DNA from 2 places in the Undibacterium sp. FW305-107 genome. Region 2 is predicted to be linked to the other one. Evidence: riboswitches for the same ligand, from Rfam matches in the RefSeq annotation. Region 2 holds a riboswitch; the other holds the start of a gene.
What was found. A riboswitch is a leader RNA that binds a small molecule or an ion and turns the genes downstream of it on or off. The one in region 2 is predicted to bind cyclic di-GMP.

Region 1: linked by a shared signal. The riboswitch ahead of AC3WQT_RS26075 (response regulator) and the one ahead of AC3WQT_RS21820 (putative Ig domain-containing protein) in region 2 are both predicted to bind cyclic di-GMP.

What each region holds. Positions count from the first base shown of each region.
Region 1 is NZ_JBYTAV010000015.1:40,327-50,299, reverse strand. Features, by position in the region: gene AC3WQT_RS26095 (hybrid sensor histidine kinase/response regulator) at 1-67, opposite strand, end outside; gene AC3WQT_RS26090 (methyl-accepting chemotaxis protein) at 139-1,944, opposite strand; gene AC3WQT_RS26085 (chemotaxis protein CheW) at 2,041-2,586, opposite strand; gene AC3WQT_RS26080 (response regulator) at 2,622-2,987, opposite strand; gene AC3WQT_RS26075 (response regulator) at 3,064-3,972, opposite strand; cyclic di-GMP riboswitch class I at 4,012-4,096, opposite strand; gene AC3WQT_RS26070 (pyridoxine 5'-phosphate synthase) at 4,263-4,991, opposite strand; gene AC3WQT_RS26065 (acetyl/propionyl/methylcrotonyl-CoA carboxylase subunit alpha) at 5,200-7,200, opposite strand; gene bioB (biotin synthase BioB) at 7,338-8,366, opposite strand; gene bioD (dethiobiotin synthase) at 8,379-9,074, opposite strand; gene bioF (8-amino-7-oxononanoate synthase) at 9,074-9,973, opposite strand, start outside.
Region 2 is NZ_JBYTAV010000010.1:151,000-160,972, reverse strand. Features, by position in the region: gene AC3WQT_RS21845 (pirin family protein) at 1-487, opposite strand, end outside; gene AC3WQT_RS21840 (LysR family transcriptional regulator) at 607-1,524, shown strand; gene gluQRS (tRNA glutamyl-Q(34) synthetase GluQRS) at 1,549-2,436, shown strand; gene AC3WQT_RS21830 (hypothetical protein) at 2,519-3,013, opposite strand; gene AC3WQT_RS21825 (hypothetical protein) at 3,207-3,875, opposite strand; cyclic di-GMP riboswitch class I at 4,142-4,228, shown strand; gene AC3WQT_RS21820 (putative Ig domain-containing protein) at 4,312-6,711, shown strand; gene AC3WQT_RS21815 (multicopper oxidase family protein) at 6,775-8,187, opposite strand; gene AC3WQT_RS21810 (TolC family protein) at 8,213-9,622, opposite strand; gene AC3WQT_RS21805 (hypothetical protein) at 9,864-9,973, opposite strand, start outside.

The DNA of each region.
Region 1 (9,973 bases), on a different contig from region 2:
ATACCTCATCCAGAGCACCGAGGACGACATGGCTGAAATCTGTAGCATGGTTTTCTAGCTGTTCCATACTGCCTCAGATGGGTAAGTTGGAAAGAGAGAAACCTGCGCAAAGCCTTGCGCAGGTTTTGAGTGGTAATGTCAGGCCGCCAGTTTGAAGACGCGCACAGTAGACAAAAGCATCCTTGCATATTCCACCAGATTGGTGGTTTGCGCAGATTGTTCATCAAGCTGCAAGCTGGTTTCCTGATTGGTTTTCTTGATCTGTATCGCTCTGTCCAGCAACTCCTGACTGGCCTTGGCCTGGCCGTGGGATTTGATGGCAATTTGCTGTACCGATTCCACCAGTTCAGAAGTCGCATTCTGGGTTGCCTGCATTTGCAGACCAGCCTGTTCTGCCAGGCGACTGCCTTCTACCACCTGAGCAATTGCCGAGTTCATGGTGTTGACCGTATCTGAAGTTTCCAGTTGAATATTATTGACCAGGCCAGAAATTTGCAGCGTCGCCTGACGCGCATTTTCTGCCAGCCTTTGCACCTCATCCGCAACCACCGCAAAACCACGGCCGGCTTCACCGGCAGACGCCGCATGCATACTCGCATTCAAGGCCAGGATGTGAGTACGTTCGGCGATCGCATTAATCAGGCCGACCACGCCGGAAATTTCTTGCGAACGTTCACCCAGGCGTTTAATCCGTTTTTCTGTTTCGCGTATGATGTCGCGGGTACTGTTAATACCACCCACTGTGCTGTTTACCGTATCCATCGCCAGCCTTGTCGAGCGTATTGCATTATCAGCGGCGCGGTTGCAGGTTTGAGCCAGGTCAGCAATATTACGCATTTCTTCAGAGGCATTCGACAGTGACAAAGTCGTATGTTCCACTTCCAGCCTTTCTTCCGCCGCAGCTGCCATCACGTTGTCAGACTGGGCTTTCACTTTCAGCGTTGCCTCCGTCACGTCGGCAGAAATATTACTTACATCACGCAGTACTTTGGCAGTTTCACTGGTCAGCATGTTCAAGGCGTCGGATACTGCGCCGGTCACATCAGCGGACACGGGTACTTTCACTGTCAGATCCCTGCTCGCCAGTTGCGCCACTGCCTGCAACAAGACCAGCACAGATTCATTAAGTTTTTCATTTTCATCTTCGATGGATTTGCGGCTGGCTTCACGTTCATCCACCATCTTGTCAAACTGGCGTGACAGCTTGCCGATTTCATCAGGGTGATTACTACGCGCCCTGACGGTGGCATCGCCCTGCGTCAATTTCTGCATAACGCCGATCAGATGCGATACCGGTTTGGTGATGCTGCGCGTCATCCAGTAAGCAACACCGGCTGCCAGCAAGATGGAAAGCGCAGCCACTACGGCCAGCACATTTTTTGCATTCAGATAAGTGCTGTCGGCTGCGGAACCGTCCCTGTTCACCAGTTTGGTTTGGTAATCAATCAGGCTATCCATGGAAGAAAACCATTTTTCCTGATCGGCTTGCAGATTACCCAGCAGCCAGGCAGTCGCTTCCGTCTTTTTACCTTCTGTTGCCAGTCGCATGAATTCCCTTTGCGATGCACCGTATTTGGTACGTGCTTCTGTCGCGGTCTGGAAGATGCCTTTTTCTTCATCGCTGGCGATCAGTTTTTCGAAATTGGCGATATTTTCTTCCTGATTCTGTCTGCGTGACAAAATCAATTGCTGTTCTTTTTCAACTGCCGATTGATCATTCAGGAGCAGCATATTACGCATGGACCGTGCATTGGCATTAACGTTACCCAGCATCTTGTACGCCAGCACAACCTTGGGATAACTGCCGTCCACAATACGGTGGGTACCATCATTGATGCTCTTGAGGTTGGACATCGCCAGCCAGGCCGTTACCGCCAACAGCAATAACACCGCTGTAAATCCCAGACTGAGCCGGATACCAATATTCGGAGTACGTAATTTCATTTTGCTCTCCACAAGAAAAACATCAACAAAGACTGCTTGATCAAATCAACAGAAGGGGTTCAACCAGATTTAGCTTAAAGTTTTATGCTCTATGCTTTAAGCACTACGGCTGAGTTTTTCAAAAAAACTTTCATGATTGAAGTCCAGCCAGACCTTGTCATCCTTGACGAAGGCCGCTGGTACGTGGGCTTCCAGTGTTGCTGGCAGTTGCGGCATTTGTGTGATGGTGCGCAATTCCGTCAGCGGTTGCGGATAACTGTCTATCAGCATGCCAACAGCATTTTCTGCCTTGTCCAGTATCAAAAACAATTTCGATGCAGTGACTTCAGACCTGCGGCCACTGAGTACCAGCCCCAGATCAAAGATGGGAACCAGGTTGCCGCGCAAATTGATCAGGCCCAGCAGAAATGCGGCAGCACCAGGCAAGGGAGCAAGCGCCTGTGGCCGTATCACTTCACTCCCCACCTCAGCCCTGATCAGCAAATTCAGTGAACCTACGCGGTAGCCATAGCGTTTTCTTTCAACTAGCGGTGCCACATCGCTCCACAGCAAATCACCTGGCGGAGTGAAGCGCTCCAGAGCAACGCTGGGTGGCAGCCAATCTTTAGACTGCCCGGCATCGCTGGAAGTGAACTGGCTCATGACAGCTCCCTGGTTTGGTTTGACTCAATTAAAAATCAGGCAGCTATTTTGAGCTGATCAATAATCTGGTCAGCGGTATATGGCTTGGCGACATAACCTTTGGCACCTTGCAACTGACCCCAGATCTTGTCGGCTTTTTGTGATTTGCTGCTGACAAAAATGATGGGGATGTCCTTGGTTGCCGGGTCTTGCGTCAGGCTGCGGCAAGCTTCATAACCGTCCATCTCTGGCATGACGATGTCGAGGAAAATAATCGAGGGTTTTTCAGCCTTGGCTTTTTCCAGAGTATCCTTGCCACTGGATGCGGTGACCACCACATAACCGGCATCAGTCAATATGCTTTTGATGTTGGCCAGTTCAGTGGTGGAATCGTCAACAACGAGTGCTTTTTTCATGCCCATGATGTACTCCCGAGATGTGTAGATGAAACGCCCTGATCCTCAGGGCTGAGGTAAAAATGCAGACTTTGGCTTCGTGTCAGGTTCCCATGGCCAGACCATGCCCCTTGTCCAGACCCAGACTGGCGTCACCGCCACTGAGACTCTTTTCCACCACTGCGCGGAACTTCAGGTGCTCTACGGGTTTGGTCAGGTAGCTACTGCAACCAGACAAAGAACCACGTATGCGATCAAAGGGAGAAGACTTGCTGGTTAACATGACGACAGGAGTACGTTTGGTTTGTGGATGACGGCGTATGATCTTGCAAATCTCATAGCCATCTGCGCCTGGCATGACGATGTCAAGGAAGATGATGTCGTAAGTTTTTTTCTCCAGCATCTGCAGGGCTTGCTCACCTGTTTCTGCACAGTCGGAAGCGATCTTCATGGAGCGCAATTCAAGGTCGATCTTGATTCTCGCAGTAGGACTGTCATCCACGATCAAAGCACGGTGACCGGTCTGTAAGACCGATGCCGGGAAATTCTTTTGCAGCAGAGGCTGCACAATAGCTGCTTTGTCCATTTCTGCCTTCTGAGCAACTGCTGTACTGACGGGAGATGCCGCTGGCCAAACTTTTTCCAGTTCATCTGCTACCTGATCCAGCAAGGCCAGCATCTTGGTCGGCACCAGAGGATGCAATAAATGATATTTGCCTGGCTTCGCCTGCCCTGCATTGGAGATGAATACCGTGGCAGGTTCAGGAATATTGCGTGTTGCTATAAGTTCCTGCAAAGCCGCTCTGGCCTGGCTATTATCCGGGTCGAGTATGACGATATCAGGGTCAGCAGCCTGACCGGCATCGAACAGCGCATAGGAATGCTTGCGTCCGCTAGCCATGGTCAAGCTGAGCACACTGCGTACCAGACGCAATTCATACTCAGACAAACCAAATACACTAATCAGAATTTTTTTAGAAGCGCCGGGAAGCGCCGTAGAAATGCTGTTCATGAGCGACCTACCTCTTAACGAAAAACCGCCTATGCGGATTACGGTACCTGGCTGCCGTGCCGCGTTTGGCGAGGGCCCTATAGTTTTGCGTCCCACGCTTTCGGGTGGTTTGCCTTTAAACAACGCTGATGAAAATTCCTATGAATGAATCCTCATCCATAGGGCGGTACATCAACCACAGTGCCTCATGCGAAGCACCGTTACCCCAATGTAGTTCATGAAATTGCAAGTAACAAGGAAAAAGTTAACATTTTTTTGCTTTTCATTTTTTCTTGCAAAAAATATAAAAATTAGCACGACTGGCAGATTTTTGCGTATTTTGCGAGCACCTCAACAATACCCTGCTCCAGGCATTCGACGATCACTGCATGGCCTATGGAGACTTCCAGTATGTCGGGTATGGTCAGGAATTTTGCCAGGTTATCCAGGTTCAGATCATGCCCGGCATTCACCCCCAGCCCGGCATCCTGGGCGCGTTTGGCGGCAGCAACAAAACCCTGGAAAATCTCTTCTCCCTTTACCGTGCCAAAATGCTCGGCATAGGGTTCGGTATATAACTCGACACGGTCTGCCCCCAGCTCTTTGGCCAGATGCATGTCCTGATTGTCGTAATCAATAAACAAACTGCTGCGTATGCCCAGCGCCCTGAGGTCAGCCAGCACAGGGCGTAAAAAGTCAGCGTCCTTGCGTAAATCCCAGCCGTGGTCAGAAGTCAGCTGATCAGGCGCATCGGGCACCAGCGTGCATTGCGCAGGTTTGTTGCGCTTCACGACGTCCAGGAAGTCTGGCGCAGGATAACCTTCCACATTCAATTCCACACCACGCGCCTGGCATAACACGCCCAGGGTTTCCACATCAGAATAACGCGCATGCCTTTGATCCTGACGCGGATGCAGGGTAATGCCGCGTGCCCCCAAGTCCAGGCAGCGGGCAGCAAAGGCTTGCACATCAGGATAATTACGGCCACGTGAATTACGCAGCAGGGCGATTTTGTTGATGTTGATGGAGAGTGCGGTCATGGTGATTCCAAAGTCTGGGCAAGGTAATGAAAAATCGCTGGAACAATTTTCTGTTCAGGTATTCATCATGGACTTGCTTGTCGAATTGTACAAGTAACACAGCGGGGTGATTTGCTGGCGTATCTGTTTTACTTAAATGATCTGGTGATAAAAAAAGTAAAGCCAGCACAACAGTGCTGGCTTTACGGGACAAGCTTCAGGCAAAAATTTACTGCTGGAAAGCCAGCAACTGCGCCCCTTCAGTCACCTGATCGCCAATCGCATACAAGACTTCATCAATGACGCCATCATGCGGTGCAGAAATCGTATGTTCCATCTTCATGGCTTCCATGATCAGCAGGGCATCGCCCTTCTTCACTTCCTGCGCCTTGTTGACGAGCACGGCAACGATCTTGCCTGGCATGGGTGCAGTCAGGCGGCCAGTTTCAGCCTCGGCTTCACCGGCATGTGCCAGCGCATCGATGTAATGCAGGTCAGTGTGTCTACCCTGGCTGAAGACGTGGAAATGTTCGCCATCACGCACTACGGTAGCCGCCACAGTCTGTTCTGCAATCTTGATGACGATATCATTTTCATCGGCCAGTGCCAGTTTGACTTGCGCTGTCGCTGCACCGGCCTGCACTTGCCAGCCATCTGCAAGGTAAGTCACTTGCACTTCATGCGCCTGCTCTTCTTCTGTGAATTGCAGGCTGCGTTGCATGAGGCCGTTCATGCGCCAGCCGTGGCTGGATTGCCAAGGGTCACTACTACCACTTGCTGATTTTTCTGAATTCAACAGAGAGACAACCGCCAGTGCCAGCGTTGTCAGGTTCGCGGCTACCGGTGCAGGGAATAGTTCTGCCTGATTGCGTTCTATCAGACCAGTATCCAGATCAGCACCAGAAAAAGCCGTGCTGGTCACCAGACGCGACAGGAAGGCGATATTGCTGTGCAGGCCAACGATCTGGTATTGCGCCAATGCCTGCGCCATGCGCGCCAATGCTTCTTTCCTGTCCTTGCCCCAGACTATCATCTTGGCGATCATGGGGTCATAGAAAGGCGAAATCGTGTCGCCTTCACGTACGCCGCTATCGATACGGAAAGCCGCCGGATCAGTCGCGCCACCAAGTTCAAAATTCACTGCAACGGGAGTACGTGCATGGCGCAAAGTACCTATCGATGGCAGGAATCCTTTTTCAGGATTTTCTGCATACACGCGTGCTTCTATGGCGTGACCATGGATCTGTAATTCGCTTTGTTGCAGCGGCAATTTTTCACCGGCAGCTACACGCAATTGCCATTCCACCAGATCAGTACCGGTAATCATTTCTGTCACTGGATGCTCAACCTGCAGACGGGTATTCATTTCCATGAAGTAGAAAGAACCATCCTGGTTGGCGATGAATTCCACCGTACCGGCACCAACATAACCAACTGCTTTTGCAGCAGCCACGGCAGCCTCGCCCATGGCGGCGCGGCGTTCTGCTGTCATGCCTGGAGCTGGTGCTTCTTCCAACACTTTTTGATGGCGGCGCTGCACCGAGCAATCGCGCTCAAACAGGTAGACGCAATTGCCGTGGGTATCAGCAAACACCTGGATTTCTATATGACGTGGTCTTTGCAGGTATTTTTCTGCCAGCACTTTATCGTCACCAAAGGAGTTGATGGCTTCACGTTTGCAGGATGCCAGCGCATCCTTGAAGTCAGCAGACTTCTCGATGACACGCATGCCCTTGCCACCACCACCGGCACTGGCTTTGAGCAAGACCGGGTAACCGATACGGTCAGCCTCGGTATGCAAAAAATCGGCATCCTGATTATCACCATGGTAGCCCGGCACCAGCGGCACGTTGGCTTTCTCCATCAGGGATTTCGCCGCAGATTTGCTGCCCATGGCTTCAATTGCCGATGCTGGCGGGCCTATGAAGGCGATGCCATTTTTGGCGCAGGCTTCAGCAAATTCACTGTTTTCTGACAAAAAGCCATAACCCGGATGTATCGCCTGCGCCCCCGTCGCCAATGCGACTTGTATGATCTTGTCGGCACGCAGATAACTTTCTTTGGCAGCAGCAGGGCCTATCAATACTGCCTCATCACAAACCGCGACATGCTTGGCATTAGCATCGGCTTCGGAATACACAGCGACAGTCTTGATGCCCATGCGGCGTGCGGTAGCAGCAACACGGCAAGCAATTTCGCCACGGTTGGCGATAAGGATTTTGGTAAACATGTCTCTAACCTTTTGGGTGGATGTATCTACGATAATTGACTACGATTTTTCATCAGAAAAAGGCTTTGCCTTTCTCTGTGTCTCCATCTTTTGTCTTTGTGCTCAATGAGCTAAGTGCTGAAGACTTACGGTTTTAATCAACCACAACTACCAGCCTTCGCTTCTACTTTGCCACGCGTCTTCAAGCCCAGTTTGTCGAGCAAAACACGATCATCCTGCGCTTCAGGATTAGCTGTAGTCAGCAATTTATCGCCGTAGAAAATCGAATTCGCGCCAGCCAAAAAGCACATGGCTTGCACTGCTTCACCCATCTGGCGACGGCCAGCAGACAGACGCACACGCGCCTTGGGCATGGTGATGCGGGCGACAGCGATAGTACGTACAAATTCCAGCGGATCAAGCGGGTCCAGGCCATGCAAAGGCGTGCCTTCCACTTGCACCAGATGATTGACAGGCACGGATTCAGGATAAGGATTAAGGTTCGCCAGTTGTGCGATCAAACCGGCGCGCTGACGGCGTGATTCACCCATGCCTACGATGCCACCGCAACAGACTTTGAGACCCGCACTGCGTACATGACCAAGAGTGTCCAGCCTGTCCTGGTAATCGCGGGTGGAAATCACGTTGCTGTAAAACTCAGGTGCAGTATCGAGATTGTGGTTGTAGTAATCCAGACCCGCATCTTTCAGACGCTGAGCCTGTTCTTCCTTGAGCATTCCCAGAGTCGCACATGTTTCCAGACCCATGGCTTTGACTTCGCGCACCATGGTTTCGACTTTTTCCATGTCGCGGTCTTTAGGTGAACGCCATGCTGCACCCATGCAAAAACGGGTTGCGCCGTTTTCGCGGGCGGCTTTGGCAGCGTCCAGTACTTCACGTACATCCAGCAATTTTTTGGCTTCAACACCGGTGTCATAACGCGCAGCTTGCGGGCAATAGCCACAATCTTCTTCGCAACCACCAGTCTTGATGGACAAGAGTGTCGCCAGCTCCACATCACCGTCAGGGAAGTTGGCGCGGTGTGCAGTTTGCGCCCGGAACATCAAGTCATTGAAGGGCAAATCAAACAGGGCCAGTACTTCATCCACGGGCCAGGTCTCGGCTTCTATCTTCTTGACCGGTGGCTGGAATTGCATGGCTTGCAAAGTCGTATCAGTAGCTTGCATCTTTGTTTCCTTTTACTTCAATTGACTCAAATCCAGATGCGAGGCGGCGACTTTTGCCTTCTCGTGATCAGGAACATTCAAACGGGGAATATGCCCCAGCATGGGTGCTGCTATGCGCTCACGCAGGGCGGTAATATTTTCTTGCGGGTACAGCATGTTGACATCAACGGTATTGGCAACCCAGCCTGCCAGCTTCAGGCCTCGCGCGGCGATGGCTTCAACCGTCAGCAATGCATGATTGATGCAACCCAGGCGCATGCCGACTACCAGTATCACTGGCAAATCCAGGGCTTGCGCCATGTCTGCCGTCGTCACTTGCGCATTCAGGGGTACGCAAAAACCGCCTACACCTTCCACTATCACTGCATCTGCCAGTTCACGCAACTGTTGATAGCTGTTGACGATATGCGGCAGTGCTATATTTACATGCTCCAGTTCAGCCACGATATGCGGTGCTGCCGGTGTCTGCATCAGGTAAGGGCATACCAGAGCCAGCTCTGCCTTGACGCTGGATGCTGCCACCAGCGTGTCTACATCTTCATTGTGCAAGACACCGTCACGCATTTCTGCCCCAGCGGCTATCGGCTTCATGCCAACGCTTTGCAAACCTTGCGCCTGCATCGCATGCAGCAGAGCAGCGCTGACCAGGGTCTTGCCGATCTCGGTATCGGTGCCAGTCACGAAATAGTCATGCTGCCGCTTTTGCATCAGGCCACCTCGGCAAAACACTGGGCCACATAACTCATCTGATCCAGACGATTAATCGCCTGCACCAGTTGCAAGACCTGGATTTCTGTATGCGCCGCAGACAGGGTCACGCGCAGGCGTGCCGTACCGACAGGCACGGTAGGTGGGCGTATCGCACCTACCCACAAGCCCTGGTCCATGAGATTGCCAGCTACCCTCAGCATGGCGGCATTGTCGCCAATGAGCACAGGTTGTATCGCAGTATCCGATGGCATGCCCTGCCAGACTTGCAAATGCAGACCATCGCGGAACAAGCCTATCAGTTTCTGCAGATGCGCACGTCTTTGCTGGCCTTCTTCACCAGCAATGATGTCTATGCTGGTCAGCAGTGCGTGTGCCAATGCCGGTGCCGCAGCGGTCGTATAGATATAGGCACGGGCACGTTGCACCAGCCATTCAATCACCGTTGCGTCAGCCGCAACAAAAGCACCACCGACACCGGCGGCCTTACCCAGTGTGCCCATATAAACCAGATTCGGCGACTTGATCTGCAAATGTTCGAGCACGCCACGGCCATGCTGGCCCAGCACGCCAAAACCATGAGCATCATCGACGATAAGCCAGGCATCATAGCGTTCGCAAATTGCCAGCAGAGCACCCAATTCTGCAATATTGCCGTCCATGCTGAAGACGCTGTCGGTGACAACGACCCTGTGCTTGGTCTTGCATTGTTGCAGCATACGTTCCAGCGCTGTGTAATCGCGGTGCGGGAATACCTGCACGGTGGCACGCGATAGGCGTGCACCATCGATGAGGGAAGCATGGTTCAGGGCTTCAGAAAATACTGTCGTGTCTTTGTTGATGGCCAGTGCGGTGATGACCGCCAGGTTGGCCATATAGCCTGTGCAAAAATACAGGGC
Region 2 (9,973 bases):
CGTTCTGGCGGATCTTGATGGAGCCATCGGCACCATCGCCAGAAACTACCAAACGCAAGCGACCCTGTTTTTCTTCACGGCTGAATTCTTTCTCGCCGTACAAAGGTTCACCACCCAGTTGGTCTGGCTGTATCCAGATTTGCAGCAAACGTGTGTGCTCGTTATTGGCCGGATTGAATTCCGAATGACGCACACCAGTACCTGCACTCATATACTGCACATTACCTGGACGTATCGTACTGCCATTACCCATGCTGTCTTTGTGCGCAATCGCACCTTCGAGCACGTAAGTAATAATTTCCATGTTCTGGTGAGGATGCGTACCAAAACCCATCGCAGGAGCGATCCAGTCGTCATTAATCACACGCAGTGGGCCAAAACCCATATGCTGCGGATCGTAATATTCTGCAAATGAAAAGCTGTGATGTGATTTCAGCCAGCCGTGCTCGGCGTGGCCGCGTTCTTGTGATGGTCTGAGCGTAATCATATAAGTCCCTTTCAAATTTCCTGAAGAGTGTGTTCAGGCGATGTACACACTATATACATGCAAATTCTTTGACATAAGGGTAGAATTTCATACAACTCATTCAAATTATTTGAACAATCGTGAACCTGACCCTTGAAGCCCTGCAAATCCTCGATGCCATAGACCGCAAGGGCAGCTTTGCGGCGGCTGCAGCGGCCCTGGATAAAGTGCCCTCAGCCATCACTTACAGCATACGCAAGCTGGAAGAAGACCTGGATGTGCTGCTATATGACAGGCGTGGCCACAGGGCCAAGCTGACTATTGCCGGGGAAGAGTTATTGATGCAGGGCAGGCATTTGCTGAATGCCGCACAGGAGCTTGAAAACCGCGTGAAACGTGCCGCCAGCGGTTGGGAGGCAGAGCTACGCATCGTCATTGATGGCATCATACAATTCGACGATATCATCCCCTTGATCAAGGAATTTGAACAACAGGCGTGTGGCACGCGTATCCGTATCAGCCAGGAGATTTTGTCGGGTGTCTGGGAAACCATGGTATCTGGCCGCGCCGACCTTGCCATAGGCGCTGCCTATTACGGGCCGGATGCCATACGCATGCAGGGTGAATTTCAGACTCGTTTGCTGGGCAGTGTGGAATGGGTGTTTGCCGTAGCACCACAACACCCGCTGGCGCAGGCAGAAGAACCGCTGACTCCGGCTATTTTGCAGGCCCACAGGGCAATTGCCATTGGTGACACTGGCCTGACCCTGCCATCAATGACGGCAGGCTTGCTGAGCGGGCAAGATACCCTGACCGTGCCCACCATGCACGCCAAGCTGGCGGCACAACTGGCCGGCCTGGGTTGCGGGCACTTGCCACGTCGCCTTGCATTGCCACATTTGCGCAGCGGTGCGCTGATAGAAAAGAAGACCAGCGCCCACCGCCCGCCAGAAGATAATCGCCTGGTCTGGCGTAATGCCAACAAGGGCAAGGCCTTGTTGTGGTTTTTACAGAAGTTGCAAGACCCTGTCGTGCAACGCATGTTGATAGGTAACTGAAGAACATCCACGCCAACAAAACAGATGACGCAAAAATACATAGGACGTTTCGCCCCTTCGCCGACCGGCCCCTTGCATATGGGTTCGCTGGTGGCCGCCATGGCCAGCTATCTTGATGCCAAAGCCCATGACGGGCTATGGCTGCTGCGCATGGAAGACCTGGATTTTGACCGCAATGTCAAAGGCGCAGACCAGCATATCATCAACTCATTGGAACGCTCTGGCATGGTCTGGGATGGCGATATCAGTTGGCAAAGCAAGCGCCAGCATCTGTACGAAGCTGCCTTGAACCAGCTAGGTGACAATCTCTATCCCTGCGCATGCTCACGCAAGGAAATCGCTGATTCGCGCCTGCGCCTGGGTGAAACAGCCAGCCAGATTTATCCGGGCACTTGCCGTCACGGTCTGGCAGCGGGCAAAATTGCCCGTGCCTGGCGTTTGCGCGTGCCGGATCAAATCTATACCTTTGCAGACCGGCTGGCTGGCATGCAGCAACAAAACCTTGCGACCGAGGTCGGGGACTTTGTATTGAAGCGTGCCGATGGCTTTTGGGCTTATCAGTTGGCAGTAGTGGTCGACGATGCCGCACAAGGTATCACGCACGTGGTGCGCGGCGCAGATCTGATCGATTCAACTGCACGGCAAATCTATCTGCAAGAATTGCTGGGCTTGCCCACCCCTTCTTATTTGCATGTGCCAGTCGTCACCAATGCAGATGGTGAAAAGCTGTCGAAGCAAACTGGAGCCCTCGCATTTGATCGTGGTGATAATGATGTACTACGTGAAGCCTTGCTACCGGCTGCACAATTCCTGGGATTGACCTTACCATCAACAATCACCGATATTTCCGCTTTCTGGTCGTTGGCAATTCAGGCGTGGAAAGCGAAAATGGAGAGTGCAGATGCACAATAAAACAAGGGCTGCAATGCAGCCCTTGTTAGTGAAACCTGTCAGCATTTAATGTTAATGTTAGCTGGCGTCAGCTAATGTCAAATCAATGCTCAGGATGTTCCCTGCCGCGTCCGTGTCCATGGCGCCCGTGATCGTCATTACCCCTGTCATCTCTACGATAGTCATTACGGCGATTATCGTCACGTCGATAAGCATCATGCCTGTAATCGTGGTCACGGTAATAACCATCGCGATAACGCGGCACTACCTGAGTGTTGTACCAGTTTTCCTGGACAAAATACACCGGACGACCGCAGGCATTGTAGCGATAGCAATGCTTTTCCCATTTATTTCTATGGCCTGGCGGCACCACCAGATACAAGGGAGGTTCAACTACCCTCACTCTTTCTACGATGCGTGGCTCACGATAAATCACCTGAGGTTGAGGGAAATTACCAACGTCAACACGACCATAAAATCCCGGTTGCCCAAATTGCAAAGAGACACCCACATCTTGTGCCTGAGTCTGTGCGGTCATGAAGAGTGATGCACAGGCTGCGGTCGCCAGCAATACTCTTTTACATGTCATGTTTATCATTGCGTACTCCATTTCCATTACGTTAACCAAAGAAGCAATACAGCGCTTACAGTACTATAACGTTCGTAAAGCATATCTGTTGACTTCCCAGTTCAATTTACTTCTGCATGTCCTTTCGGGTCTGTACGTTAGCCAACACAGCCAGGCATGGCGAGCCTAATGTAAAACTGATGTAAACATATCTTGCGGCAACTTATTTAACCGGGAAATCCGCTGCCCACTGCATTGCTTTTTGATCAAGGAAAGCACGGCGCTCAGCTGATACTTTAGTCGTCAATTGTGCCAAGGTAGTCCTGTGCGATGCACAGGCATACTGTGCATCCCGTTTGCCGAATTTGCGCTTGAGTACACATTCGAGCTGATTGGCACCAGCCACATCTTCATAGGCAGTTTCCAGTGCTTCTGGCAAGACCGTTTGATAACGCAACACCAGTTGTGCCGATATACCTCGATAGGCAGGGTCATTCGCACCGGCCTGATGGCTATATTTGACAGCATCTTTCAATGCCGCATAGGCATCTGCATTTTTTTTGATATTTGGTATGCCAGGATTGGACGTGGTTTCGCTGCTGCCGTCACCACTTGTCATCGTCACTGACCATCCTGATTTTTCAGTGATTTTTTCTTCGAGACAGGCCAGGCGATTACTTGCTTCTGCGGCGACGTAGGTTTGTGCTTCAACATTGCCATCGGCAGCCAGTTTGCGATTTTTTGCCAGCCAGTCCTTGAAATCTGCACGCAGGGGTTTTGCAGTAATCAAATCACAGTCATCCAGGCTGATTTTTGCCGCTTGTGAGCTTGCACAAGCAAGTGTCAGGCAAATCAGAATTGTGGCGTGGGAGATGCGTGGAGAAAGTTTCATAAGTATTTTATTGTGTTCAATTCGAAAAGATAATCAACCGATTAAAAGTTCGCAGATGCTGCCATGGCGAAAACAACATGGGAAATGATTTTACAAATTAACACTTTTGTCTTATTCAAAAGCCAGTAAAACAACAATCTTCATTTTCTGTTATCAAAGCAAGATCGAAGCTTGTTTTAGCTACACGATTTCAACAATCCTTGACATTTTTCTGCTTCCTTTTGAATCGAAAAATTCATACTCTGAATTTGTAATTTTCTGTTTCCAAAACTTGAGGGCAAACCCGTTGAAAAACGGCGACGCAAAGCCACCGGCCTACAGCGCATATGCGCCATGGCAGCGGGGTTGCCGGTAATGTTATTGCTAAAGCATTTGATCGCCTGGGCATTTCATTTACTGCCGAATCACCGCCCTCTGCTGATATCGGAGTGCATACGTGATCATCAAAAAAAGAATATTTTTCAGGTTGCTCAGGCCACTTAAGTTACTTACATGGCTGAGTCTACTTTTCACGGCAAGTCTTCTTACAGCTTGTGGTGGCGATAGCCCCCAGATCAGCAATGCTGCCATTACCTTACCGCCAGCAGAGGTCGCTACAGGCACGACCACATTGGAAATCGCCGTACCCGTACTCCCGCCAGACGTGGCGATTCAACACACCCAGCCCACATTTCACCTCGCACCAGTCCTGCTTGATGCGCCTGCCGATATTGATGTCATGGATGGCAGCAGATCAGCCCGCGTGCCTGCTGCAATGCAAGCCATACCGCGCGAATGGCAAGGCGTGCGTGGTCGTGGGTTGACAGTATCCGCAATACGCTCATTGCCTCGCCCGCAGTTGGCACCACCACCCATTGCGGCGGGCCAGATTGATGTGTTGCCATCAGCTGGTACTGGCGTGGTATCCACTTATACTCCGGCACAAATACGTGCCGCGTATGGTTTGCCAGCACTGCCCGCAAGCATGAGCAACTTGACGGCGGCACAAGCTGCCCTGCTGGGCGCGGGTCAGACAATTTATATCGTCAATGCAAAGCATGACCCCAACATCGTGGCAGAACTGAATGCCTTCAATCAAAAATTTGGCCTGCCTGCATGCGCTGTAAAAAATATCGCTTCAGGTACCGTCTTACCTTTATCTGCAGCATCTGCCACAAGCTGTGAATTTTCTGTGGTGTATAGCACCAGTGCTGGCAGCATGAACAGTACTGCACCGGCCTATGATTCTGGCTGGGCGACAGAAATTGCACTCGATGTGCAGTGGGCACATGCGACCGCACCGCTGGCCCGTATTATCCTGATCGAAGCGGCAGATTCTTCCATGAGCAACATGGTGGGCGGCATCAGGCTGGCGAATGCCATGGGGCCAGGTGTGGTATCGATGAGTTTTGGTGCTGCTGAAGGTAGCTGGACTGCAGGCGTGGAAAATACATTCACCACTGCAAAAATGACTTATCTCGCAGCGTCCGGCGACAATGGTCCGGCGGTTGAATGGCCTGCAGTATCACCCAATGTGGTGGCTGTAGGCGGGACCAGCCTGAGTTATTCAGGCGGCAGCAGAACTGAAGTTGCCTGGTCAAATACCGGTGGTGGCGTCAGCGCTTATACAGCCACCCCCGCCTATCAAAATACGACAGTGCCAGGCATGGGCGCCCCTGCACGCCGGACAGTGGCCGATGTATCCATGAATTCTGATCCGAATACTGGTCAATATGTAGCGATCATGACACCCGGCAGCAGCACAGTGAGCTGGGTCAGTGCCGGTGGTACCAGCCTGGCCACGCCGCAATGGGCAGGCATCATCGCTGTTGCCAATGCGACGCTGGTACAAGCAGGCAAAGCTGTGTTGGGTGCACCACATGCCATGCTGTACAACAAAATCGCCACCGTACCTGGCAGCTACGCCAGTGTATTTGCCGATGTAGTCAAAGGCAGCAATGGCAGTTGTACCAGTTGCACAGCCAAGTCCGGGCATGATCAGTTGACTGGCTTGGGTACGCCGAATGTCAGTAATTTTCTCAGCATACTCAGCGGTACCATCAGTGGCACAATCGTCACGCCAGCACCAACCGTGACCTCTGCAAGCATCAGTGGCCAGACTGGTACTGCACTGAGCTTTACCGTGTCAGCAACGGCAAGCAATGCATTGTCTTACAGCCTGAGCGGCAATCCATCAGGCATGGCTATCAGCAGCGCGGGTACAGTCACCTGGGCCGCACCTGTTGCGGGCACATATATCGTGATTGTGACTGCGCTGGATGCAGCAACAGGCCAGAGTGGCAAGGGTACATATACTGTGACGATTACAGCACCTGTGCCGCCTGTAGTCACTGCCAACACGATCAATGGCATAGCCGGCAGCCCCTTGTCGTTCAATGTAAATGCCAGTTCAGCCAATGCAGTGATTTACAGCCTTAGTGGTGCGCCATCCGGCATGAGCATCAGCCAGGCTGGTACTGTCACCTGGGCCAGCCCACTGGTCGGCAAGTATATCGTCACAGTCATCGTCAAAGACAGCAAGACTGGCTTGAGCAACCAGGCGATATTCAACATCAGCATCGCAGCATCTGGCCTGAGTATCAATGCTCCTGCCATGACGGGTGTGGCAGGCAAGGCCTTGACGGGCACCATCAGTATCACAGCGCCTGGCGCAACTTCGCTATCTATTTCGATTAGCGGTGCGCCGCTGGGATTAAACTTCAGCATGAGTGGCACGAATATCATCGCAAGCTGGAGTAATCCTGTGAAAGGCAGCTATACACTGAAAATCACAGCCACTGACAATACCGGCAGGACGGCAACTGTGAATATGCCAGTGACAGTAACGGCGAAATAAGAAAGCCAATGCAAGAATGGGGGAATCAGGCTTACTGATACTACCCATTCTTGCTTGCGAAACTTAATGTCCGCTATGACCTTGCGGCTTGCGCACCTGCACTTCAACTTCCGGCACAGCACGCGCGCCATGCCCCATCCCGGCATGTGGATCGGCAGGCGGGCGCGGTGCATCTGCCACCGGCCCGGTATATTCATACGCCACCGTGCCTTTGGGATGCCGGAACCAGCCGGGGTCTTTATAATCACCCGGTTTCTGGTCCTTGCGCACTTTGACGACGCTGAACATGCCGCCCATTTCCAGCCCGCCAAATGGCCCCTCGCCTGTCATCATGGGGATGGTGTTGTCGGGTAGCGGCATTTCCATCGTCCCCATATCTGCCATGCCCTTGTCACCCATGGTCATATAAGCGGGAATGAGTTTGTTGATCTTGTCAGCCACGTCTTTATGATCAACACCTATCATCGACGGCACACTATGGCCCATGGCATTCATGGTGTGATGGCTCTTGTGGCAATGGAAGGACCAGTCACCTTCTTCATCGGCGACAAATTCCATCTGCCGCATCTGGCCCACGGCGATGTCCGTCGTCACCTCAGGCCACCGTGCGGTTCTGGGCACAGGGCCACCGTCGGTACCAGTCACGGTAAATTCATGGCCATGAATGTGGATGGGGTGGTTGGTCATCGTCAGGTTACCGACGCGTATCCTGACCCTGTCGTTCTTGCGCACATTCAGGCTATCGATGCCGGGGAAGATACGGCTATTCCATGACCATAAATTAAAGTCTGTCATGGTCATGATGTTAGGCTTGAAGGCACCTGGCTCTATGTCATAAGCACTGAGCAGGAAAATAAAATCACGGTCAACTTCATCAATCTGCGGATGTTTATTTTTTGGATGGGTAATCCAGGAACCCATCATGCCCATCGCCATTTGCGTCATTTCATCGGCATGCGGGTGATACATGAAGGTGCCGGGGCGGCGTGCCACAAATTCGTAGACAAAGGTCTTGCCCGGCTGTATCGATGGCTGGGTCAGGCCGGATACACCATCCATGCCATTTGGCAGGCGCTGGCCGTGCCAGTGCACGCTGGTGTGCTCCGGCAAACGGTTGGTGACAAAAATGCGTACGCGGTCCCCCTCCACCACTTCTATTGTCGGGCCGGGGCTTTGACCGTTATAACCCCACAGATGCGCCTTCATGCCGGGTGCCATTTCACGCACCACGGGTTCGGCCACGAGGTGGAATTCCTTGACGCCATTATTCATGCGCCATGGCAGGGTCCAGCCATTCAGGGTTACTACCGGATTATACGGACGGCCATTTTTTGGCTGCAGGGGCGGCATGGTATCCGGGCTGGTTTGTGTGACTGCTTCTGGCAAGGCCGCCAATGCCACTTTACTGACCGTACTTGCTGCCAGTGCCCCACCTGCGATGCTCGCCAATTTAAAAAAATCTCTTCTTGTACTCATGATATTTCCTTCGCAGATCTTGTGATCAATGCGCTGCTTCTGCCGTGGCAGTTGATTTGACGGGATTCAGACTACTTGCAGACGGACGCCCCAGCAATTCGGCCTGCAAGGCAGCGTCAGCCAGCCAGAATTGTTGTTCTGCATTGATGGCTGCCAGCACGCTATTGATTTGTTCGCGGCTATCGGCCAGCAATTCAAACACGCTGATGAACATGCCGTTGTAGCGCAACTGGTTTTCAGCAGAAATGCGTTTGCGTAGCGGCAGTATCTCATCACGATATTGCCGGGCGATATCGTACATGTTGCGATAGGCTGAATAGCTGACGCGCAGATGCGAACCTGCATTATTGACCGTAGCCTGCAGGCGATAACTGGCGGCCAGGGTATTCGCATTCATGGTTGTTCTCTGCGCATCGCCCCAGTCAAATAGTGGCAACCTCAGGTTCACCTCAAAGCCGCGTTTAATCTCGCTATGCCCCGCCGCATCAAAATTGGTGTCGCGCCGTACGCCCAATTCAATATCTGCAAAGCTGCTGACCACACCCAAGCCCTGGCGTGTTGCGGCGGCATCGAGTTCCTGTTTTGCCAGTTGTATGTCAAGACGGTTTTTTGTCGCTTGCGGGCCCAGGATTTCTGCTGCCAACGGAGTAGCGGGTAAATCCGGCAGACGCTCAGGTAACTTAAGTGCTTTTTCCTGTTCATCATTCAGCCCCAGTAAGCGCACCAGTTCTTCGCGAGAGGCGAGACTCGCATGGCGGGCGAAGCTGAGCTGCGCCGCTGCATCGGCCTTGAAAGCTTGCTGGCGTGCTGCCTGCAAGGTATTGAAATTACCGCCCTTGAGCATGCGCTCTGCCAGTATGGCACTGGCATCGGCAGCCTCACCGACTTGTCTGGCATATTCCAGACTCTGTTGTGCCGCGACTGCCTTGACCCATGCCACGCGCACCTGGTTGATACTGTCGATGACATCCAGACTGAGCTGCGTCTGTGCTTGCGCCAGACCATGCTGCGCCATGCTTTGCCTTTGTGGCAGGCTTAGCAAGTCCAGCAGGCCGAAGCTCAACAAGCGTCCAATTTCCAACTCACCGGACTGACGATTGCGTTCAAACGTAAAGAGTGGATTGGCAATACGGCCACTCTGCGCCATATTGGCTCCCGTTGCCTGATGTTGCGCCAGCATGGCCTGCAGTGATGGGCTATTCAGCAAGGCAATTTGCATGGCAGCATCTTGCGTCAAGGGTTCTGATAACAAGACAGCAGCCCTGGCCTGCATGTCTTTCTGCTGTTCGGGCTTGGCGGCCAGGGCCAGTTTCCCTTGGGTGTAAGCGGGATATTGTTGATTGAGTTTTTGCGTACTTTGGTCAATATCAAAACTGGCACAGCCAGTCATCACCAGCAATGCCGGTAACAGATATCGGTAATGAATGTGCGACATGAAGTCCTCGCGGTAAGAAGTGTGTTTCTGCAAAATTGGGAATGCGTGCAACTGCTATAGGTTGGGTTACCTCGTAGCTTGGGCCGGGCCTCGCTAGGCTACTCTTGTAGGTTGAGCTACGTTTTACCAGCCCAACACTCAGCCTCAACAAACGTATACGTTATTTAAATGCCCAGTGTTGGGCTGATAAAGCGGAGCCCAACCTACGAGATAACCCAAGCTACGAACCCAAGCTAATTATTCAGGCAAACACAGCTTTAGGAGGACGTTCCAGCATGCGCGCAGGCACAGATGCGGGTAACAGGACAGGCAGTACCTGGGCATCATCATGCACAGGAACAAATGTAGAAA